4 regions of the Phytohabitans houttuyneae genome follow, and region 3 is predicted to be linked to each of the others. Evidence: riboswitches for the same ligand, from Rfam matches in the RefSeq annotation. Region 3 holds a riboswitch; each other region holds the start of a gene.
What was found. Region 3 has a riboswitch for cyclic di-AMP ahead of Phou_RS12660 (C40 family peptidase). Riboswitches for the same ligand answer to the same signal wherever they lie in the genome.
Positions count from the first base shown of each region.

Region 1 (5,770 bases), 680 kb from region 3:
GCTCGCTGGGGCACCACGACCGGCACGGCGTCTTCCACATCGACGGCGTCACCGGCCCCGACGAGTACACCGCGGTGGTCAACGACAACATCTACACAAACCTGATGGCGCAGAAAAACCTCGTCGGCGCCGCCGACGCGGCCCTGCGCCACCCGGAGCAGGCCCGCCGGCTCGGCGTCGACGAGGAGGAGGCGGCGTCCTGGCGCGACGCGGCCGCCGCGATGCACATCCCGTACGACAAGGAGCTCGGGGTACACCAGCAGTGCGAGGAGTTCACCCGGCTCCAGGAGTGGGACTTCGCGGCCACCCCGCCCAGCGGCTACCCGCTGCTGCTGAACTACCCGTACTTCGACCTGTACCGCAAGCAGGTCATCAAGCAGGCCGACCTGGTACTGGCGATGCACTGGCGGGGTGACGCGTTCACGCCCGAGCAGAAGGCGCGCAACTTCGCCTACTACGAGCAGCGCACCGTTCGCGACTCGTCGCTCTCCTCGTGCACCCAGGCGGTCATGGCCGCGGAGGTGGGCCACCTGGAGCTGGCCCACGACTACCTCGGCGAGGCCGCGCTGATGGACCTGCACGACATCCACAACAACACGCGGGAGGGCCTGCACATCGCAGCGCTCGCCGGCGCATGGTTGTCGGTGGTGGCGGGTCTGGGCGGCATGCGCGACCACGGCGGCAGCCTGTCGTTCGCACCGCGCCTGCCCAGCCGGATCAACCTGATGGAGTTCTCGCTCCTCTGGCGCGGCCTGCGGCTGCGGGTCGCGGTGCAGCCGCACGAGGTGACGTACTCACTGCGCAACGGCGGCGACGGCGCCAAGCTCGACCTGCTGCACCACGGCGAGCACGTCACGGTCACCAGCGACAGCCCGCTGACGCTGCCGATCCCGGCACTGTCACCGGTGGGCCCGCCGCCGCGCCAGCCCTTCGGCCGGGCCCCCGCCCGCCGGATGCCCGACCAGTAAATCGCAACGGCGAGAAAGGCCCCGCGCGGTCAGCACGGGGCCTTTCCCATGCGGATGTGCCCCGGCCCGCGTCAGCTGCGGACCGCACGCTCCCGCGGGCACCGCTCCGGCCGGCGGCTCGCCAGGGCTCGCCGACTTCCCCGGCCTCCGCTGCCAGGTCCGCACGACAAGCACACCCACACGCCCCTTTCCTTGTTGATCAGGGAGTTGGTGGGCGTGTCTGCCGGCGTGTTCCCACGAAGTATTCGGTTGGTTGTAGAGCCGTGGTCGCATCGATCGCACAGTGCGTGGATACCGACGATTGGCGTGGACCACCGCGTCGGGTTGTTGACCCTGGCCGCGGCACAGTTGCCGCTCGGCTCCGGTCCGTGGACCCAGCCCGACAGCCAAGCGCTCGGATCTGGTCGGCTGGGCTGGTTACGGCCACTGTGCCCACTCCCGGTTCTCTGGGCGGGCTGCCGATCACGCGGGCGTTGCCCGCGCCGAAGCTCGACGAACGACCCGTCCTGACCGTGGTCCTGGACCACCACTCTGACCTGCTCACCGAGAACGGCCCGGGCTGCTGAACATCGCGGACATAGGCCACCAGCCGACCCCTGACCATGTCCCCTGACTGACCACTAATCCGCCATCAGGCGACAGCCCTCGGTATCTTCCCAGCTCACGGTGTCCGTGCGCAGTGGCCGACCTTACGGGGTAAGGCATGGACTGCAAGATCCACCTGTCTGATCTTTCCCTACCTGTGCTTCTGCAGATCTTCGAGCTGGATTACGCGAGTCCGCCCAGAGTTCGGTGCCGTCGTCGCGGTCGGTGACTGTCGATCAGGTGCAGGCGGTGTGAGCTTCGAGACCTTGGTGAGTTAGCGCGTTATTTCGCCGCTAACTTGCCAAGATTTGCCGGAGCGGGCTCCTGGGGTGAGCTGGGCGACCGCGGAGGGTGAGGCCGCGGGAGCAACGGTCCGGACCACGGCGGACATCGCGGTAGCTCGCTAAAGCATCGATATGTGTACGTGGTTGGTGTGGTCGCTCGACGGGTCGCCGCCCGCGCCGCTGTACGACTTCCAGCCGGTGGCGGGGGACCAGAACTGGCGGTACCAGATCACGTACATCACGCCCAGGCGGTCGGCGTTGCGCACGAAGAAGGCGGCGAGGTTGTTGCCGTAGAGCTTGTCGCCGCCGGTGGCGTCGCCGCCGAAGCCGTTTGGCTCGGAGGAGAAGTCGCAGGCGCGGCCCTTGGGGTGCTCGAACGGCCCGCCGGGACGGAAGCAGTTGACGAAGCGTTTGAAGCCCAGCCGCTGGGTTTCCTTGAGCATGTGCAGCGTGCGGGGCGTGATGCAGCGGCCGGTGGTCGGGTCTTCGGCGGTGCAGCCCTGCGAGGAGAAGCCGCCGTCGCTGTTGCGTGGCGCCGGGCGGGCTTCGGGTGAGGTGGCGCTCACGAAGCCGCCGGTTGCCTTGCCGCCGACCAGTTGTAGCGCCTTTTCCGCCTCGGACTTCTGCCGGGCCATGATGGTGAGCTGCTTCTGCTCTTCCTTGACCTCGATGTCGATGGCGGCCTTGGCGCGGCTGGCCTGGGTGAGGGCGGCGTTGAGCTTCGCGAGCTTTGCGTTGTCGCGGGCGGCGAGCATGTCCAGCGCGGCCGCGCGCTCCAGGAACTCGTCCGGCGAGGCGCTGTTGAGCAGCAGGCTCATCGGGCCGATGCGGCCGTTTCGGTAGGAGGTGCCGGCCACGAGCGCTACCTCGGGCTCCATCTCCTTGATGGTCTCTTGAGCCTTTTCCAGCTCAAGCTGGAGCTGAAGCTGGCGGCCACGTGACTTGGTGACGGCGTTTCGGGCGTCGATGTAGCCCTTGCTCGTTTCGGAGAGCACGTCCCGCAGCAGCGGGGTGCCGCCCTCGTCGCCGGGGGTGGGCTTCGGCGCGGCGGATGCCCCACCTGGCCCGATGGCCACCCCGGAAAGCAGCGTGGCCGCCGCAGCGGCCAGGGCTACGGCCAGCGACCAGCGCCGGCGACGTACGGATGCCGTCATGCACAGTCCTCCCATCAGCCGCCGGCCGGGTTAGCTGACGGGTTCGGGACGGAAGGATCCCTACCGCTGTGCGGATTCACCCCAGTTACCTGGTTCCCCGACTCGCCCGTGCGGGCGATTAGGCGGCGGTGTGCCGCCGGCGCCGTGGGGGCACCGTCACGCGGCAAACCGCGGGAAAGCTTACCGGATCGACAGTGGACTCCAGCAACGCTCTGACCTGGGAAAAGCGTAGAAATCGCGTTAGCGGGCAACGACGTTCGGTAATGGATAGCGATGCGTGTCTACGCGACAACGCGTGGTTCGCTAGCGTTTCCTTCGTTCCACAGTCGATCGAGGCCGGTGACGCAGTACGTGTGCGGCCCCTCGCTCTTCGCGGTGTCGACCCAGGTCGTGCCGCGTGTCGTGGCCACCAGCCGGGCCGCTTCGCCGTCGACCCGGTAGACCGCGTAGCTCGTCGCGTCGCCGTCCCAGCGGAGCCGCACGCCGCTGTCCACGCGGTCGGCCTCGACCTCGGGCGCGGGTGGCCGCTTGCCCGGCAGGTGTGACATTGCCGGCACCAGCGCGGGCTCGCCGTAGTGCGCCTGCGCGTAGCGTGATACCGCGCCCAGGCGGTCGGCCTTCACCTGCCGCGCGCTGAAGTGGATGCTGCCGGTCACCCGGTACTTGCGGTTGAGTGCCAGCTGCTTGTCCAGCTCGTCCGGCTTGCTCCAGGCGCCCTTCTGCCCGATGCGGTAGTCGGCCTGGCCGACATAGAGCTGCACGGGGCTGTTGGCCACCAGCTCCGACCACCACGGCAGCAGCTTGGCGTAGTCGGCGATCGCGAAGCCGATGTGCCAGTACAGCTGCGGCACGATGTAGTCGACCCACCGCTCCTGCACCCACCGCCGCGTGTCGGCGTAGATCGCGTCGTAGCTCTGCAGGCCGCGCGTGGGCGAGCCGAGCGGGTCGGTGGACGCGTTGCGCCAGATGCCGAACGGGCTGATGCCGAACTTCACCCACGGCTTGGCCGCCTTGATCCGCTCGTTCGTCTCCTTCACCAGCAGGTTGACGTTGTCGCGGCGCCAGTCGGCCTTGTTGGTGATCCCCCGGCCATGTGCCTTGAACGCGGCCGCGTCGTTGAAGTCCTCGCGCCCCTTGGGGTACGGGTAGAAGAAGTCGTCGAAGTGCACGCCGTCCAGGTCGTACCGGTTGACCGCGTCGAGGATCGAGTCCTCCACAAACTTGCGTGCCTCCGGGATGCCGGGGTTGTAGTGCAGGCGGCTGCCCTTGCCCTTGGCCGGGTAGGCGACCGCCCAGTCGGGGTGCGCGCGGAGCGGGTGGTCCGGCGGCAGTTCGGCGAAGACGCCGGAGCGGTGCGCCTTGTAGGGGTTGAACCAGGCGTGGAACTCCACGTTGCGGGCGTGCGCCTCCGCGATCATGAACTCCATCGGGTCCCACCCCGGCCCCTGCCCGTCGGCACGTCCGGTCAGGTAGTACGACCACGGTGCGTAGTCCGACTCCCAGAACGCGTCACCGGCCGGCCGCACGTGCACGAACACCGCGTTGTGCCCGCGGCGCTGTGCGAGGTCGAGCCACTCCCGGTACTCCTTCTTGACCTGCTCCTCGGGCAAACCGGGGCGACTCGGCCAGTCGGTGTTGTTGACCGTGGTCAGCCACATACCGCGCAGCTGGCGGGTGGCGGTGACCGGGTGGCCGGCGCAGGTGCTGGTCACGGCGGCGGGTTCGGGGGCTGCGTCCGGTCGGGTCTGCCAACGAGCGATACCGAGGGTGACGAGGATGACGGCAGCCAGCAGCACTGCCAGCTGGACCCGGGGGAGGTGGCCCATCGCACCACTATGCCCCGAGCGAGCGGGGTGAGCGAAATGGCAGGCAACCCGAAGCGAGATGGCATGCAACCCGAAACGGATGTCCATGCGTCTACGTGTTGATCCTCGCGACGAAGGGGGCACGGCGTGTTTGGGTACAAATCGCGCATCGCATCCGCGACGGTGATCTTGCTGCTGTTCGCGCTGATCCACCCGACCTCGGCCGCCGCCGCGTCCACTGTGGACCCAGGTCCGTTGCCGCCCGGGCAGACCTACACGGTGACGCTGCTGAGCGGCGACGTCGTGACCGTGCACACCCGCGCGACAGGGTGCCCGGTGGTGAGCGTGCGCCCCGCGACACCGGACGGCGTGCTGCAGCGCTCCTGTGGGGCCGACGGCCACGTGCGGGTCATCCCGGGCCGGGTCGCCTCGCTGATCGGCAAGGTGCTCGACGAGGACCTCTTCGACGTCACAACTTTGATCATGGAAGGGTACGACGACGCCCGTACCAAGGAATTGCCCTTGATCGTGCGACCCGGCACGCCCGCCGCCGCGTCGCGGGCGCCGCTCGCCGCGGGCCTGCGCGCCAAGCGTGACCTGCCCAGCGTCGCCGCGGTGGCCGGGCGGCAGGCCAAGGACGGCGGCGCCGCGTTCGTGCGGGCGCTGCCCGCCGACGGCGCGAAGGTGTGGCTGGACCGCCGCGTCCGCGCCACCGCCATCCTCGACCGCAACATCACACAGGTGGCCGCGCCGCGCGCCTGGACCAGCGGGTACACCGGCGTGGGCGCGAAGATCGCCATCCTCGACACCGGCGTGGACCCGACCCACCCCGACCTGGCCGGCCGCGTCACCGAGAAGGTCGACTTCACGGTCGAGGGCGGCGACGCGATCGACCGGCACGGGCACGGCACCCACGTCGCGGCGGTCGCGGCCGGCTCGGGCGCGGGTGCCCGCGGCGAGCGCAGCGGCATCGC
Region 1 covers NZ_BLPF01000001.1:3,561,458-3,567,227, reverse strand. Annotated here, with positions in the region: gene Phou_RS15895 (glycoside hydrolase family 65 protein) at 1-968, shown strand, start outside; partial or broken gene Phou_RS56045 (IS982 family transposase) at 1,351-1,554, shown strand; gene Phou_RS15890 (coiled-coil domain-containing protein) at 1,957-2,991, opposite strand; cyclic di-AMP (ydaO/yuaA leader) riboswitch at 2,995-3,126, opposite strand; gene Phou_RS15885 (glycoside hydrolase family 10-like protein) at 3,273-4,817, opposite strand; gene Phou_RS15880 (S8 family peptidase) at 4,980-5,770, shown strand, end outside.
Region 1: another riboswitch for cyclic di-AMP. It lies ahead of Phou_RS15890 (coiled-coil domain-containing protein); the one in region 3 lies ahead of Phou_RS12660 (C40 family peptidase).

Region 2 (5,770 bases), on a different contig from region 3:
TCATGATCGGCGTAGGAGGGCATGACGGGCGGTGGGCGCGTACCCTTGTCTGGCCTTGTGACACACCAGGCGCCGCACCTTCTCCTGGGAGCCCCGAAAACTTGACCGACGCCGCTACCACCCTCCAGCAGGAGATCGCCGCCGAGCAGCGCCACGTCGACCGGGTGTACGCCCGGCTGGCAGTGCTGCGCCAGGCCGCGGCCCGGGCCGAGAAGGAGGGCTACCGCCTCGCCCGCGTGGGCAACTTCGGCGCGCTGGTCGAGCGGGACGCGATGGTCTTCCACGCCGCGCGCCGCCGGCACGCCCTTGACGCCGAGCACGAGGGCCTCGTCTTCGGCCGCCTCGACCTGCGCGAGGGACCAGTGCTGCACGTGGGGCGGCTGGGAGTGCGGGGTGAAGACGCCGAGCCGCTGGTCATCGACTGGCGGGCGCCCGCCGCCGCCGCGTTCTACCAGGCCACGGCCGCCGACCCGCGGGGCGTGGTGCGCCGCCGCATGATCCAGTCAAGCGGCGAAAAGGTCACGAACATCGAGGACGACCTGCTCGACCCGGCCGCCGCGCCCGACGGCATGCGGGTGGTCGGCGACGGCGCGCTGCTGGCCACGCTCGCCCGCGCCACCGGCCGGGGGATGCGCGACATCGTCGCCACCATCCAGCGCGAGCAGGACCAGGCGATCCGCTCGCCCGCCGCGGGCGTCACGATCGTCTCCGGCGGTCCCGGCACCGGCAAGACGGCCGTGGCGCTGCACCGCGCGGCGTACCTGCTCTACTCCGACCGCTCCCGGTTTGCCGGCGGCGGCATCCTGGTGGTCGGCCCGTCGTCGGTGTTCGTGGAGTACATCGCCTCGGTGCTGCCCTCACTCGGCGAGGACGCCGCCACCCTGCACTCGCTCGGCTCGATCGTCGAGGGCGTGACCGCCACGCGCACCGACACCACCTCGGTCGCCGCGATCAAGGGTTCGCTGCGCATGCGCCGGGTGCTGGAGCGGGCGGTGCGCGACGCGGTGCCGGGCGGCCCCACCGAGCTGCGCCTGCTGTACCGCGGCGACCTGCTCCGCCTCGGCCGCCCCGAGCTCGACGCGATCCGGGCCCGCGCGCTGCCCCGCGGCGCCCGCCGCAACGAGGTGCGCCGGGCCGGCATCGACGGCCTCTTCGACGCGCTCTGGGCGCAGGCGCAGCGGCACAAGATCGGCGGCCTGCCGGAGCAGGTCGACTTCGAGGACGAGCTGGCCGAGCGCTCCGACTTCCGCGAGTTCATCAAGGCGTGGTGGCCGCGGCTGCTGCCCAGGCACGTGCTCGCCTGGCTGTCCAACCCCTCGCGGCTGCGCGGGTACGCGGGCGGCATCCTCAGCGGCCCGGAGATCGAGCTGCTGCGCGGCGCCTTCGTGCCCGGTGACCCGACCGTCGCGGACGTCGCGCTCCTCGACGAGCTGGACGAGATGCTCGGCCGCCCGCCGCAGCCCGCCAAGCGCCAGCGCGACCCGTTCCACGTGGTCGACGGCGTCCGCGAGGTGAGCACGTACGCGGACCGGCAGCGCGCCGCACGCGCCGCCGCCGTCCGCCGGCCCGACGACTACCGCGAGTACGCCCACCTGGTGGTGGACGAGTCGCAGGACGTCTCGCCGATGCAGTGGCGGATGCTGGGCAGGCGCGGGCGGCTCGCCTCGTGGACCGTGGTCGGCGACCCGGCACAGAGCGCCTGGACCGGCGACCCGGCAGAGCTGGCCCGGGCCCGCGACAAGGCGCTGGGCGGGCGGCGCCGGCACGAGTTCACGCTCACCACCAACTACCGCAACTCGGCGGAGATCTTCGCGGTGGCGGCCAAGGTGATCCGGGAGGTGTCGCCGGACATCACGCTGCCGCGGGCGGTGCGCTCGACGGGGGTACCTCCGGAGGAGCTGACCGTGCCCGCCGCGGACCTGCCGAAGGCGACCCGCGAGGCGGCGGAGCGGCTGCTCGCCGACGTGGAGGGGACGGTCGGCGTGATCACGCCGGTGCCGCGCCGCGACGAGGTCGCCTCCTGGGTGGCCGGCCTGCCCACCGACCGCCTCCAGGTGGTCACCAGCCTGCAGGCAAAGGGCATGGAGTACGACGGCGTGGTCCTCATCTCGCCGGAGGAGACGAGGACCGACGCCGGCGCACGGACGCTCTACGTGGCCCTCTCCCGGGCCACCCAGCGCCTGACGACGCTCAGCGTTTCACCGAGTTGACGCTGTACGTGGTGTCCGGGGTGACGGTCGTGCCGAAGCGGGCGTTCGGCAGGTAGAGCCGGTCGCCGTACGCGGCCACCGTGGTGGGCACGTCGAAGTTGGGGTTGGTACGGGTGCCGGTGAGGCGCCCGCTGAGGCCACGCCAGTCGAGCGTGAAGACGGCGACCTGGTTCGAGCGGTTCTGCACCACGTAGAGCGTGCGGCCGACGGTCAGCAGGCCGTCGCCGTTGGTCAGCGGGTACCCGCCGAGGTCGACCGCCCTCGTCACGCCGGTGTCGGGGTCGACCCGGTAGAGGGTGGCGGTGTTGGATTGCACGACGAGCAGGTTGCGGCCGTCCGGCGTACGGGTGATGCCGTTGACGTTGAACCCGGTCTGGTACACGAGGTCGCCGGTGAGCGGGACCTTGACCGGCTCACCGCGAAGGCTCAGCGGCGCCTTGTAGAGAAACGGCTGGTTGGAGTCGGTGAAGAAGGCACCCTTCGGGGTGAGGACCACGTCGTTGACGAACGTGGGCGCGGTCGCGAACGTCCACGACGCCAGGATGCGGCCGCTGCGCGTGTCGACCACGCGGCCGCTGCCCGCGCCGCCGCCGGACACGAAGAGGCGGCCGTAGCCGTCGATCTTCAGGCCCACCGAGGAGGTGCCGGGGCCGGTGGAGATGATCTCGCCGCGCCCGGTGAAGAGGTTGGCGCGGTAGATGTCGCCGTTGGCGAGCGAGCCGAAGTACGCGAACGGCTCCGCGCCGATCGCGATGCCCTCGGGCTGAAACGCGTTCGGCAGGGGGAACGAGTCTTGCAAGCGCCGGTGACGCGAGCCGTGGGCGGTGGCGGCGCCAGGGACGGTGAGTGTGGCCGCGGTGAGGGCCGCGGCGGCGGATGAGGTGATCAGGGCTCGTCTTGTCAGCACGATGGGTACTCCCTGTGATCGGTCCACATCAGAATTCACGTACGTCTTTTCCAACTGGTTCGAAGTTCAACCGGTTCGACACTGATTCCCAATCTCAGGTTTGCATACATAGCAATGTCAGCATGTATTCTGTGCCGATGGGTGCCGGACACGACCACGGGACGGCCGCCGCGCGGGCTGGTGAGCGCCACCGCGGGCGGCTGTGGGGTGCGTTCGCCCTGCTGGCGGCGTTCATGGTGGTCGAGGCGGTGGCCGCGCTGCTCACCGGCTCGCTGGCGCTGCTGTCCGACGCCGGCCACATGTTCACCGATGTGCTCGGCATCGGCATGGCCCTGGCCGCCATCCACGCCGCCTCGCGGGCCGCCCAGGACCCGCAGCGCACCTTCGGGCTGTACCGGCTGGAGGTCCTCGCCGCCCTCGGCAACGCGCTGCTGCTCTTCGGCGTCGCGATCTACGTGCTCGTCGAGGCCGCGCGCCGCCTGGGCGACCCGCCCGACGTCCCGGCCGGCCCGATGCTCGCCGTCGCGGTCGCCGGCCTGCTCGCCAACCTCGTCGCGTTCTGGCTGCTGCGGTCGGGCGCGCGGGAGAGCCTCAACGTGCGCGGCGCGTACCTGGAGGTGCTCGGCGACCTGCTCGGCTCGGTCGGCGTGATCGTCGCCGCCGTCGTGATCGGCCTGACCGGCTGGTCCTACGCCGACCCGATCATCGCGGTCGCGGTCGGCCTGTTCATCCTGCCGCGCACGTGGCGGCTGGCGCGGGCCGCCGTGCGCATCCTCGTGCAGGCCGCGCCGGAGCACCTCGACGTGACCGCGGTCCAGCGGCGGCTGGCCGCCGTGCCCGGCGTCTGCGACGTGCACGACCTGCACGTGTGGACGCTGACCTCGGGCATGGACGTCGCCTCCGCACACCTCACGCTGGAGGAGTCCGCGCAGGTCGGGCCGGTGCTGGTGGCCGCCCGCGAGGCGCTGCACGACGACTTCGACATCGGGCACGCGACCCTCCAGGTCGAGCCCCGGTCGGGCGACTGCCACCCCGCCGGCTGGTAGAAACCGGCCCTGAGCAGGGCGTACTTGATTCGTCACGATCGGTGCAACAGTGTGCACATCGATGGAAAGCCGCTATTCTCGGCTCCGGCCAATACCCGGCGGCGCCCCCGGCGCAGGTGTTGGCCGCCGCCGAGTCGCCTTCGGGCGAGCCGGGGAACCACCGATCCACTGGGGTGAATCCGCGACAGCGGTAGGGAGACTTCCGTCCCGAACCCGTCAGCTAACTCGGTAGGCGGCTGACTGGAAGGATGGTTGATGGCTCATGCCCGCAGCCGGGTCAGCCTCGTCGCGGTGCTTCTCGCCGCGGCGTTCGCGCTGATCGGCATACCAGCGGAGCCGGCGGCCGCCGCACCCACCGACGACGAGGGCGGCACCGCCACCCTGCGCGAGCAGCTCGAAGCGGCCACCAAGGGTTTCCTCGCGGCGCAGAACACCCTGAACAAGTCCAAGAAGCGGCAGCAGGAGCTGACCACTCAACTGGCCCAGCTCGAGCGCGACCTGGTCGTCAAGAGCGAGGTGATCGGCGAGGTGGCCAACGTGGCGTACCGCCGCGGCCGGCTCGGCCCGATCTCCGCGATGCTCAACAGCTCCTCGCCCGAGGGCTTCATCGACCGCGCCGCGGCACTTGACGCGGTGGCCGCGACCGAGGACAAGAAGCTGCGCGACCTGCTCGACACCAAGGACCAGGCGGCCCGCGCCAAGCTCGCGCTCGACGGCGAGATCCGCGAGCAGCAGAAACAGGTCCAGGTCATGGCCGCCCGCAAGAAACAGGCGGAGACCGCCCTGAAGAACGCCGGCGGCGGCGAGGACGCCAGCGGGCCACCGAGCGGCAGCGGCAGTTCGGCCACCGCCGCGGGGTTCTCCGGCGGTTCGGGCTGCTCCATCCGCCCGGATCCGACCTCGAAGAAGGGCTGCATCACGCCGCGCACGCTGCACGCGGTGCGGCAGGCACAGGGGGCGGGGTTCAAGATTTTCGTCTCCTGCTACCGCGACGGTTCGTCGGGTGAGCACCCGCTCGGTCGCGGCTGCGACTTCGCGGTCAGCTCAAGCGACATCTTCGGCGGTACGGCCTCGGGTTCGGCCAAGACGTACGGCAACAACCTGTCCAACTTCTTCATCAAGAACTCAAGCCGGCTCGGCGTGCTGTACGTCATCTGGTTCCGCCAGATCTGGCTGCCCAGCAGCGGCTGGAAGTCGTACAGCGGCTGTTGCGGGCCGAGCGAGCTGCACACGAACCACGTGCACCTGTCGATGATCGCGTAAAAGTGCGTTGACGGGCTCGATCATGGGGTGGCACGGTTGCCCCATGGTCGAGCCCACACGCCACCCCGCTTGACGCCTCGCCAGCACCACCAGCATCACCTGGCGCCTCTGCGCCCTGCGCGCCTGCACCGAGGGCGTGCTCCTCTACCCGGTCTACGCGCTGCTGTTCGCCGACGCCGGGCTGAGCACCGGGCAGATCTCGTCGCTGTTCGTCATCTGGTCGGTCGTCAGCTTCACGCTTGAGATCCCGTCCGGGGCGCTCGCGGACGCGTACTCGCGCCGCCGCCTCGTCGCCATCGCCGCCGTGCTCCGGGCCGCCGGTTTCGCGCTCTGGACCTTCTTCC
Region 2 covers NZ_BLPF01000004.1:984,152-989,921, forward strand. Annotated here, with positions in the region: gene Phou_RS46610 (alpha/beta fold hydrolase) at 1-25, shown strand, start outside; gene Phou_RS46615 (HelD family protein) at 102-2,210, shown strand; gene Phou_RS46620 (SMP-30/gluconolactonase/LRE family protein) at 2,191-3,117, opposite strand; gene Phou_RS46625 (cation diffusion facilitator family transporter) at 3,255-4,163, shown strand; cyclic di-AMP (ydaO/yuaA leader) riboswitch at 4,281-4,414, shown strand; gene Phou_RS46630 (coiled-coil domain-containing protein) at 4,419-5,426, shown strand; gene Phou_RS46635 (MFS transporter) at 5,563-5,770, shown strand, end outside.
Region 2: another riboswitch for cyclic di-AMP. It lies ahead of Phou_RS46630 (coiled-coil domain-containing protein); the one in region 3 lies ahead of Phou_RS12660 (C40 family peptidase).

Region 3 (5,770 bases):
ACTGTGAAGTGACGAGGATCGCAGACAGGTAGTGACCCGGATCGCTGTGCGGTGTGGAGTCCAGATGTTGTCATTATTCGGGCGAAGTATGCGCAGAGGCCGCGCATTCCGCCACCGGGTCGGACCCCGAACGCCCTGATGAGGGCAGTGCACAGCAACTATGCACCGCGCTCTCAGCTAGTACTCAGGCATTCGTGACACTTTCGACTCAGCAGATGGAATCCCTTACGCGTCTCATCTGTTGTGTAGGTGTCAGCACCGCGGGGGATAGCGGAAGTTACGGGGGAGGGCTGATGAACGTGGGGACCGCAGGCAAGAGAGCAACAGGGGCGAACGAGGGGATCGTGAGCAACGTGGAAAGCAATGTGGTGATGCGCACCGACGAGGTCGCCGAGGAGCGCGACCTGGTCGGCGTCTACCTACACGAGATCTCCCGCACGCCACTGCTCGACGCCGCCACCGAGGTCGATCTCTCCAAGGCCATCGAGGCCGGGCTGTACGCCGAGCACCTGCTCGACGAGGGCGAGATCCCGAAGGGCGTCGGGCGTGAAGAGCTGGAGCGGCTCGTCTTCGAGGGCGAGCGCGCCAAGGATCTCTTCATCCGGGCCAACCTCCGTCTGGTCGTGTCGATCGCCCGCCGCTACGTGCGGTCCGGCATGCCGATGCTCGACCTGATCCAGGAGGGCAACACCGGCCTGGTGCGCGCCGTGGAAAAGTTCGACTACGAGCGCGGTTTCAAGTTTTCGACGTACGCCACGTGGTGGATCCGCCAGGCCATCAGCCGGGCGATCGCCCAGCAGGAGCGCACCGTGCGCCTGCCGGTGCACCTGGTCGAAGACGTCAACCGGATGCGAAACGTGGCTCGCCAGCTGACCCGCGAGCTCGGCTCCGACCCGGAGCCGGAGCAGATCGCGGTCGCGCTGGGCGTGCCGGTGGAGCGGGTGCACGAGCTGGTGCGCTGGTCACAGGACACCGTGTCGCTGGACACGCCGGTCGGCGACGACGGCGACACCAACCTCGGTGACCTCGTGGCCGACAGCGACGCGCCGTCGCCCGAGGAGGTTGTGCTGACCGCCCTCGAGCGCCAGCGGATCGAGGGCCTGCTCAACCACCTCGACGACCGGTCGGCCGGCATCATGCGGGCCCGCTACGGCCTGGAGGACGGGCGCGAGCACTCGCTCACCGAGGTCGCTTCGCGCTTTTCCCTCTCCCGCGAGCGGATCCGCCAGCTGGAGATCCAGGCACTGGGCCGGCTCCGCGAGCTGGCTCGGGCCGAGGGCCTGCAGGCCGCCTGACACACCCCCCACATCAGCCCCACGAGTGGCCGGCGTCCGATTCGGACCCCGGCCACTCGCCTGTCCGGACGCTGGCCGTCGTCTGGCCCGGCGCGGATTCGAAGCAGGCCTATGCGGCGACGGCGATCTCCGCGTCGTCGGGCTGCCAGGAACGGGCGGTGCGGACGTAATAGGCCCACCAGCCGATCGACGGCCCGTACGCCTCGCGCAGCTCGGCCGGGCTGGGCGGGGGATCGCCATAGACCGCGCGGGCGGCGTCTTCGAGCTGGGCCATCCCGAGCGGGACGCCGTCGGGGCGGCCGAGCACCCGCAGAAGCAGGGCGTGCGCGGTGAACGGGCCGACGCCGGCCACGCCGAGCAATGCCTTGCGCACCTCCTCGTAGGGCCCGGTGTGCAGCCACTCCTCGTCGAGCGCGGCCACGCCTTCCACCACCTCGCGCAGCCGGCGGGCGCGCAGCCTGTTGCCCGCGAATCGGATCAGCTCCGCGTCGTCCCGCTCGGCCACCATGGCGAGCGACGGGAACGCGACGTGCTCGACCCCGTCGACCGTCAGGGACGGGCCGAACGCGGCCGCCAGACGGCGCTTGCGGGCCGCCGCGAACCACTGGGTGCTCCGCTGGACCAGCGCGAAGTAGACCGCGCCCTCGGCGAGCGAGGAGAAGCGCACCTGGTGCAGGCCGTGCGCGGCGCGCAGCAGCGTGGCCATCGCGGGGTCGCGCCCGGCGACATCGAGGAAGGCGGCGAGGTCGTCGTCGAGGCCGAGCCATCGCGCGACGGCCCGGTGCACCGCGGCGCGCTCGCCGGGTAAGAGATGGCGGTCGGCGTGGAGGGTGAGCGCGACCCCCGGGCCCCCGCCCGCCGGGCCGACGTCGGCCACGACCGCCTCGGTGCCGAGCAGGAACGCCTTGCGCACGCGACCGCCGGCGATCGTGTGACCGCCGGCGCAGGGCGCGAACGCGGCGAGGGCGCGCAGGGACATGTCGAACGAGAACGGCTCGGTGGCCGCCAGGACGGTTTCGGTCATGCCTCGACGGTGAACCCGCGGTACGACACTTCGCGCCGGTCGATAGTGCCGCCGATCAGGGACTTCAGCGCCGATCAAGGGCGGCGGTCAGCGCGTCCGCGAAAGACCCGCCGTCCGCCGCCCTTGATCGGCGATGTTGAAGATTTCTTAGCGCACCCTGCCGTAGCCGTACGGGCTCATCATGTCCACTGAGGACAGTTTGACGCTGTCGCCGGCCTGTGGCGCGTGGATCACCTTGCCGCTGCCCACGTAGATGGCGACGTGTCCGAGGCCGCTGTAGAAGACGAGGTCGCCCGGCTGGAGCGAGCCCCGGCCGATGTGCGCGACCACGTCCCACTGCATCGCGGCGTTGTGCGGCAACGACTTTCCAGCCGCCCGCCACGCCGCGAGCGTGAGCCCTGAGCAGTCGTACCCGTTCGGCCCCTCGGCCGCCCACACGTAGGGCGTGCCGATCGCGTTGTACGCGAACCGCACCGCGACGCCGGCCTTACCGGAGATCGACGGGATCGTCCCGGTGTAACCGCCGCTGGACGTGGTGGCCGAGCCGTACGCCTCTTCGCGCATCTTGTACAGCTTGTCGAGGTCGGCCTCGATCTTCTTCTTACCGGCCGCGAGCTCCTTCAGCTGCGCGGTCTGCTTCGCCTGGGTGGCGTCGAGCTTCGCCTTCTGCTCGGTGTACTGGCGCTCGGCCGCGGTAAAGCCCTCAACCTGCCGCTTGCGGTCGCGGGCGAGCTGGTCGAGCATGCCGAGCCGGTCGGCCAGTGGCCCGCTGCCTTCCAGCAGCGCGCTCGCCGTGCCCGCCTGACCCGTCCGGTACGCCACCGCGGCCATCGCACCCACCTCGGCGTCCGCCTTGGCGAGCTGTGCCTCCAGCGGGCCCATCTTCGCGCTGAGCGCGGCGGAGGCGGCCTTGGTCTGTTTGAGCTGCTCGTTGAGCTTGTTGTACGACTCGACGACCTTCTCAAGCTCGGTCGACGCCTTGTTGATCTGCTCCGTGAGCTCGCTCGGTGACGGCTCGGCCTGCGCGGCCGTGGCCGGAACGGTCAGCCCGATGCCCAGGCCGACCAGCACGAGGGCGCGGAGCAGCTTCCGCGCGGAAGACAAACGGTGAACCCTTCTTCCCCAACGCCGCCTACCGGGTTAGCTGTCGGATTCGGACGGGAAGATCGCCCTACCGCACCGCCGAAGGCGGCCGCGGATTCACCCCAGTGCATAGGTGGGTCCCCGACTCGCTGACGGAGTGTGATCGTCGTGCGATTCGGCGGCACGAGACCGGCGCCACCCGGGGAGTGGCTGACGACCGGACCAGCGGCTCCAACCTAGCGTCGAGGCCGGTCGGGCGAAAGTGGTGAGAGGGTGACTTGTGGCTCACGCCCGCCAATAAGTCGAATGTCCGAGTCACTCTAAGTGATTAGGTCGTCCACGCGGACTCGTCGGCCATATGGGTGACGGGCGATTTGTCGGTGTGCGCGTTGGGTGGGCGAAGGGGGCGACAAACCGGACATGCGGGCCTGAAACTGGCGCGGTACGGCTAGGAGACCCCTTCCGATCTGCCAGGTGGCTGATTGCACCCCTTCCCTCGACTAGATGGCATCTCGCACAATGGCTATCAGGGCCCTTGAAGTTGCTGAGCGGCTTTGAGGATCTAGCGGCACGGAGCGAGAAAGACGATCGGCACCTGGCTGCCACCAGGTGCCGATCTCAAGAACCACCACACCAGCCCGCCTCACGAGCCGTAGGAGGCATTGAAGTGCAGACTACTCGCTACCCCGCGCGGTCACCAGCAGCACAGCCCGTAACGCCGGTAGACGTAACAACCCCGAAACCACCTGCCCCGCTCTACCAGCGGCCCGGCATCCTGGTGACGCGTGACTGGTTCGTAGTGGGCGGGCGCCGGTTTCCGGTAGGCGAGCTGCACCACCTGCACACGGCCCGAGGCCCGGCACATCAGCTCACCGTGCGGTCGGTGACGGTGACCGCGATCGTGCTGGCCACCATCGGGATCACGCTCGGCATGACCACCGAGCTCAACCACCTGAGTGCGCAGACCTATCTGGCGCTCACGGCGGTGGCGTTCGTTCCTTTCCTCGTGGCGACGATCGGCCACCGCCTGCGGCCGCGGGCCTTCGAGCTCTGGGGTGAGTTCCGCGGGATGACGGTGCTGCTGTTCAGCAGCGACGAGGAGCGGCAGTACGGGCAGGTCACCCGAGCCCTGCTCCGGGCGCAGGAGGCCTACCGGCTCGGCGGGCTGGCCGAGCCACTGGTTTCGATGAACATCTGGCGCATGCGCCGATAACCGAATACTTCGTCCCCGGGTCGGACCGCCGCGCGGCAAAGCGGAGTCAACGGACGGACCAGGGGCGCGGTGGGGCCGGGGGCCACACCGATCGTGGGCGGGCTCAGTCGAGCTCGCCCACGATCCGTTTGATCATGTCCCGGGTCTCGGCCGGGCTCAGCGCCATCTCGCGCAGCCGCTCAAACTCGTGCCGGTACGGCCGGACCAGGTCGGGCTGGTCGACCACGTCGTCGCCGAGGCCGTTTTCCAGGTACATCACGGCGTCGTCGCTCGGATCGGGAAACTCCAGGATCGCGAACGGGTTGGGGAAGCCGTCGACGCCGGCGGCGAACGGCAGCACCTGGATCGTGATGTTGGGCTCGCCGCAGAGCGAGACCAGCCGCTCCAACTGCTCCCGCTTGGTCCGCGGGTCGCTGGCGATGCGTTGCACCACCGCCTCGTCGATCACGGCGGTGATATGCGGCGGATCCTCCTTGCCCAGCACCTCGCGCTGGCGGGCCAACCGCACCTCGACCTGGCTCTGCTCATCGGTGCCGGCCTGGCCGCGGCGGACGGCCTTCGCCGCGTAAGCCTTTGTCTGGAAGAGCGCGGGCAGCTTGGTGGGCGTGTAGCAGAGCACCGACGAGGTCTCCGCCTCCAGCCCGATGTACGCCGTGTACGGAGCGGGGAGCGCGCTGGAGTAGGACGACCACCAGCGGCGGGCCCGGGAGGAGCGGGCGAGGCCGACGAGCTCGTCGATGCGGGGCTTGTCAGTCACCCCGTACAGCCGGAGGAGGGCGCGCGCGTCGATGGGCGACACGCCCACGGCCCCGGACTCGATGCGGATGATCTTCGACAGCGACCAGTCCATCTCCTGGGCAACCTGATCCTGCGTGAAGCCCGCCGCCTCACGCGCGGTGCGCAATGCGGACCGCAACCGTCGCCGACCAACGGTGGGCCCATATGTCGCAGTCATGCCGACGCTCCTGCGTTGTTGTGCGCCGCCGGTCAGCCGAGCTGGCCGGCAACCTTCGTGATCTTTGCGAGGGACTCGTGAGGGTTGAGAGACATCTCGCGCATTCGCTCGAACGTTTGTCCGTAAACTGCCACATCCGCAGGGCGGTCGATCACGTCTTGCGCCAGCACGCCTTCCAGGTAGACGACGTCACTGTCGTC
Region 3 covers NZ_BLPF01000001.1:2,881,151-2,886,920, reverse strand. Annotated here, with positions in the region: gene Phou_RS12670 (sigma-70 family RNA polymerase sigma factor) at 294-1,295, shown strand; gene Phou_RS12665 (DNA-3-methyladenine glycosylase family protein) at 1,405-2,319, opposite strand; gene Phou_RS12660 (C40 family peptidase) at 2,467-3,423, opposite strand; cyclic di-AMP (ydaO/yuaA leader) riboswitch at 3,434-3,593, opposite strand; gene Phou_RS12655 (DUF6232 family protein) at 4,181-4,615, shown strand; gene Phou_RS12650 (helix-turn-helix domain-containing protein) at 4,719-5,519, opposite strand; gene Phou_RS12645 (helix-turn-helix domain-containing protein) at 5,603-5,770, opposite strand, start outside.

Region 4 (5,770 bases), 1.3 Mb from region 3:
GCCACCGTCGGCGCGAACAGTCGCCAGGTAGCCCAGACCCGGACCGTACTGCAGCATGAGGGCGCGGATCGCATCGGCGAGGCGGGGCTCGTCGGCGGAGAAGTCGGACCAGGATGCCATGAACACACTCTATCGAACATACGTTCGACACAGGTAGTCCCCTATGGTGTGTTGATGCTGCTCTCCGACCGTGACCTCGTCACCGAGATCAAGGCGGGCAACCTCGCGCTCGATCCGTTCGAGCCCGCGCTGGTCCAGCCGTCGAGCATCGACGTGCGACTCGACCGGCTCTTCAGGGTGTTCAACAACCACCTGTACACGCACATCGACCCCTCCGTGCAACAGGACGAACTAACCTCGCAGCTCGAGGTGCCGGACGGCGAGCCGTTCGTGCTGCACCCGGGCGAGTTCGTGCTGGCCTCGACGCTAGAGGTCATCTCGCTAGGCGAGCAGCTCGCCGGCCGCCTGGAGGGCAAGTCGAGCCTCGGCCGCCTGGGGCTGCTCACGCACTCGACGGCCGGCTTCATCGACCCAGGCTTCAGCGGCCACGTGACACTTGAGCTGTCCAATGTGGCCAACCTGCCGATCACGCTCTGGCCAGGCATGAAGATCGGCCAGCTCTGCATCTTCCGGCTCTCCTCGCCGGCCGAGCACCCCTACGGCTCGACCGTCTACGGCTCCCGCTACCAGGGCCAACGCGGCCCCACCCCGAGCCGCGCCTGGAAAAACTGGCGCACCTGGCCCACGAGCCGATAAAAGCCCGAAGTTTGCCCCCGTCCGCGCCAGCTGCGGACCGCATGCTCCCGCGGGCACCGCTCCGGCCGGCGACGAGCTGGCGCTCGTCGAATTCCCCGGCCTCCGCTTCCGGGCCCGCGCGACAAGCCCACCCGCGCCGGTGGCACGACGCGCCCGCGGCGCGCAGGTCTCCCGGTGCAATCAGCACGACCACCACGTAGCCCAGCGCGGTGCTACGCCGAATCAGGCGCAACATCGTCATCGCCACGCCGGCGCCAGAGTGCGGTCAGGTCGGCCGGCGGTGCGCAGCCGGAGACCGCACGAGTTGCCCAAGGGTGGCGCACGCCGCGCGTGGCCAACGCCGCACAGGCCCTTGTCGTCGATCTCGCAGCCCGGCGCCGGTGTTGCCAGCAACTCGATTCCGGATCCCGCTGCCAGCCCACCGGTTGGGGCGGCGTGCAGCCCGCTCCGGGCAGGCCTGGCCCAGCCGGCCCGTCGCGGTCAGCGTGACCAAACGTGGAGCCCTTTAGATGCCCAACCCCGGAACCGTGAGGCTGGCCCCGCCGGGCGATGGCGGGTCGGATCCCTGGCCGCGGACGGCCGTGCGGTGATGGTCGTGGTCATAGACGCGGTCGCCGTAGAGCAGGGCGGGACAACGACGCGGACGACCACGACGACCGGATACTGGTGGCACCCGCGTCGATCAGCGGCAACAGCTGAGTGATGTCATTGCGGTTGCCGCCGGTCAGGGCGGCGGCCAGCGATATACCGGCGCCCTCGGTGAACACATGGTGCTTGGAGCCCGCTCCGGCACGGTCGACCAGTCAGCTTGCCGGCGCTGTTCAACTCGGCCAGCAACAGCTCATGCAGGCGTTGCCACACCCCGGCCGGCCCCGATCCGAAACCAAGCTGCTGGGCAGGAACGCCCACTGAATACCGGTGCGCAGCACGAACAAGATCCCGCACAACACCCTCCTGTCCGGCAGCCGACGCCGCGGCACGCGACGATCCGCGGGCCATTTTGGCCAGCGAAGCCGCGGTGGGGAACCGGTCCTGGCAGTCACCGACCTCAGGCAGCAGCCGACCGCCGCGCGAAGCAAGCCTGCACGGGCCGGCCTAGTGAAGATCGGTGCGTCCCGAACTTGCTGTTGCAGGGCATCGGCCTGCTCGGGCTCAGCGTCCAGCGCGTCATGGGTGGCGAAGGCCGCGATTGGCGCCCGGGAGCTTGCAGTTTGCCAACTCGGACAACGACCCAACCGGCCTCGTCGGGGGCCAAGCAGCCAGCCAACGCCGGCGATCACGAACAGGCCCCAGCAGTCGACACCCACGAGCTGGGACGAACGGACAAGAGAACGCCCTCCCAGCCCGGGTGGATGGGAGGGCGTCTCTTTTACTGGCCGGTGCGGGTGCGTGACGGGGGAACACGCAGCAGGCGCGGCCACGGGGGTGGGTAACGCTTTTATCCGGGGCGGCCGTAGCTGTGGATGGGCGCGGCGTTGATCGTGCGCATCCGGATCGGCACGCCTGGTTTGGACGCGTCGACGATGTAGCCGCCACCGACGTAGATGCCGACGTGGTGCAGGTCGCTGTAGTAGAAGACGAGGTCGCCGACCTTGAGGTTGCTCCGGCTGACCGACGGGACCTGGCCGCGCTGGCGAGCCGCGTTGTGGGGCAGGCTTGTGCCGGCGGCGGCCCACGCCTTCATGGTCAGGCCCGAGCAGTCGTACGTGTTGGGGCCCTCGTTGCCGAAGACGTAACCCTTGCCGATCTGGGCGCAGGCAAACTTGGCCGCCTTCGTGCCGGCGCTGCCGTCGTACTGCACGGGGCAGGGAGCCGGCCGGAGCTCGCCGATGCCGCCACCCGACCCGTACGCGTCCAGGCGCATCTTTTCGAGCTTGGCGATCTCGACGTCGATCTGCTTCTTCTTCGCCGCCAGCTGCGCCTCTTCTTCGGTGAGCTGGCCGACGAGCTGGTCGAGCGGCTCCTTCTGCGCCACGTACCGCGCGCGGAGGTCGACGACCGCCGAAATGTCCTTCTGCGAACGGCGGGCGAAGACTTCGAGCATCTCGAGCTGGTTGGTGAAGGTCGAGGGCGACCCTGTCGTCAACATCGCGTTGAGCGCCGAGAAGTTGCCGCCCTTGTACTGCTCGGCTGCGTACTCTCCCACCTTCGCCATGGCGAGGTCGATCTGCAGCTGCAGCGGCGCGATCTTCTTGGCGAGCGCGTCAGCCTTCTTGCGCTTCGCCTGGAGGTCGAGCCGGGTCGCGTTGTGCTTTTCCGCCAGCGGCTCCAGCTTGACCCAGGCCGCGTCGATCTGCTTCTCGATCTCGGCGGGTGTGGGCTGGGCGCGTGCCACGGTGCCGGTGGAGAGCACGGTCGCGACAGCGACAAGAGCGGTGATTACGGTGCGACGCGCGGCATAGCGTGCCACCGGAGCCGTTACTCCTTCTCCCTGGCCGCCTACCGGGTTAGCTGACGGGTTCGGGCGGGAGAGCGCGCCCTACCGCTTTCGCGGATTCACCCCGAAGTGCTTGGGTCCCCGGCTCGTTTCTTTCTCGACTCGGCGGGCTGAGCCGTGGTCTCCCAGGCTGGGAGGCCGACCGCCGGCTCAACGATCCCCAAGGGTAGGAGTGGCCCAATCACCCGCGCAAGCGCTGTGGAAAACCCTCTCGGTGCGTATATGAGCCGGTAGCGGCGCGTGTATCGAAACGTTCTCGGTGAATGGTAATTAGCGCGGAATTCACAGTGGACACAAGAAGTAGCGCGGTGACTCCGAGGCGTGTACCGGCGCGTCGTGTGCATAAAGCGTGACATTGCTCGATTGTGGAGTTTCGTGGCAAGGCGGACAAAGCGGCGAGCGAGACCGAGTGAAGCTTTTTTACGAGCGCGCTACATCTGGCGGAATCTATTGACGAAGACGGCTGGCGACAGCCAGGGTGACCCCATCCCCGAACGGAGGTTCTGATGCCCTACCTGACAACGCGCATCGCCCTCACGACAGCGGTGGTCGGGGCGGCGACCCTCATGCCGGCCGCCGCCGTCCCCGCGTCCAGCCCCACGCAAGACACCAGACAGCAGGAGTACGCAGCGGCCGCGGAACAGCACGGCGTCCCGGAGAGCGTGCTGCTCGCGGTGTCCTATCTGGAGTCCCGCTGGGACACCAACGCCGGCACGCCCAGCACCAGCGGCGGCTTCGGCCCGATGCACCTCACCGACGCCGAGTACGTGATGTCGCTGCCCACCGGCAACCACCACGACCACGACGGCGAGGACCCGCGCGGCGACGCCGCCCGCCCCGCCCGAAACGTCGACTCCGGCGGCGTGGCCGCCCCGGCGCCGCAAGCGCTGCAGACGCTCGACCGTGCCGCGGCGATCACGGGTGCGTCCGAGGCCGACCTGCGCACAACCCCCGCGGCGAACATCGCCGGTGGGGCGGCACTCCTGGCCTCGTACCAAAGAAGCATTGGTGGACCGGCGGGGAGCGCGAGCGACCCCGCGGCCTGGTATGGCGCGGTGGCCAGTTACAGCGGCGCGGACAGTGCCGATGCCGCGGCGGCCTTCGCCGACGAGGTCTTCGCGACGATGCGGAGCGGCGTGGCGCGGGTGACCGACGACGGGCAGCAGGTCACGCTGGCCGCGCGCGACGTGGCGCCGGCGCGGAGCTGGCTGTCCCGCCTCGGCCTGCGCAAACTTGCCCGCCCGGACGGCCTGGAGTGCCCGACGGACATCTCCTGCGAGTGGATCCCGGCGCCCTACCAGGACCTCGGCGGCGGCGACTACGGAAACCACGACAAGGGCAACAGACCCCAACAACAGAAGATCGAGTACATCGTCATCCACGACACCGAGGGATACTTCCAGCCGTCGGTTGACCTGGTGCTCGACCCCACGTACGTCAGCTGGCACTACACGCTCCGCTCCGTCGACGGCCACATCGCGCAGCACCTCAAGGCCAAGGACGTGGGGTGGCACGCCGGCAACTGGTACGTCAACGCGAAGGCCATCGGCCTCGAACACGAGGGCTTCGCCGCGCAGGGCACGTGGTACACGGAGGCGATGTACCGCACGTCGGCGAAGCTGGTGCGGCACCTCGCACTGCGGCTGGGCATCCCGCTGGACCGCAACCACATCATCGGCCACGACAACGTGCCCGGCACCGTGCCGTCCACGGTCCGCGGCATGCACTGGGACCCGGGACCCTACTGGGACTGGTCGCACTACTTCGACCTGCTCAAGGCGCCCTTCCACACGACCGGGTGGCCGGGCAGCGGGCTGGTGACGATCGACCCCGACTTCGCGGCGAACAAGCCGGCGTTCGTGGGCTGCTCCGGCGGCGCCACCGTGCCGTGCCCACCGCGCGGCTCGTCCGCCGTCATCCTCCGGACCGCGCCGGACGCCTCGGCCCCGCTGGTCAAGGACGTCGGCCTGCGCCCCGGCGGCGAGGACGCGACCATGCAAATCTCCGACCACGGCGCGCGGGTGTCGGCCGGCCAGACGTACGCGGTGGCCGACCGCCAGGGCGACTGGACGGCGATCTGGTACCTGGGGCAGAAGGCGTGGTTCCACAACCCACGCTCAGCGCCGGCGGCGAAGTGGGCCACCGGCCTGATCGTGACGCCAAAGGCGGGGAGGGCCACGATCCCGGTGTACGGGCGGGCCTACCCGGAGCAGGCCGCCTACCCGGCGGGTGTGCCCTATCAGGCGATCACGCCGCTGCAGTACACCTTGGCGGCCGGCCAGCGGTACGCCGTGGGCAACCTGCTGCCGAGCGAGTACTACCGCGCGGTCACGTTCGACGGCTCCTCACCCGGCGACTGGACGGTCATCCGGGGCGAGAAGAGGTACGCCCAGATCCAATTTGGACACCGGATCATGTTCGTGGATCTGGCCGACGTGGACGTACGCCTGTCGTTCCTCTAGGAGCGTTTATTAGCTATTGCCCCGGTCCGTGTCAGCTGCGGACCGCATGCTCCCGCGGGCAACGCGGAGGTCGGCGGCGAGCTTGGCGCTCGCCGAGTTCCCCGACCTCCGCTGC
Region 4 covers NZ_BLPF01000001.1:4,194,065-4,199,834, forward strand. Annotated here, with positions in the region: gene Phou_RS19320 (pyridoxamine 5'-phosphate oxidase family protein) at 1-120, opposite strand, end outside; gene dcd (dCTP deaminase) at 175-756, shown strand; partial or broken gene Phou_RS52770 (transposase) at 1,269-1,835, opposite strand; gene Phou_RS19330 (C40 family peptidase) at 2,195-3,166, opposite strand; cyclic di-AMP (ydaO/yuaA leader) riboswitch at 3,179-3,311, opposite strand; gene Phou_RS19335 (N-acetylmuramoyl-L-alanine amidase) at 3,700-5,655, shown strand.
Region 4: another riboswitch for cyclic di-AMP. It lies ahead of Phou_RS19330 (C40 family peptidase); the one in region 3 lies ahead of Phou_RS12660 (C40 family peptidase).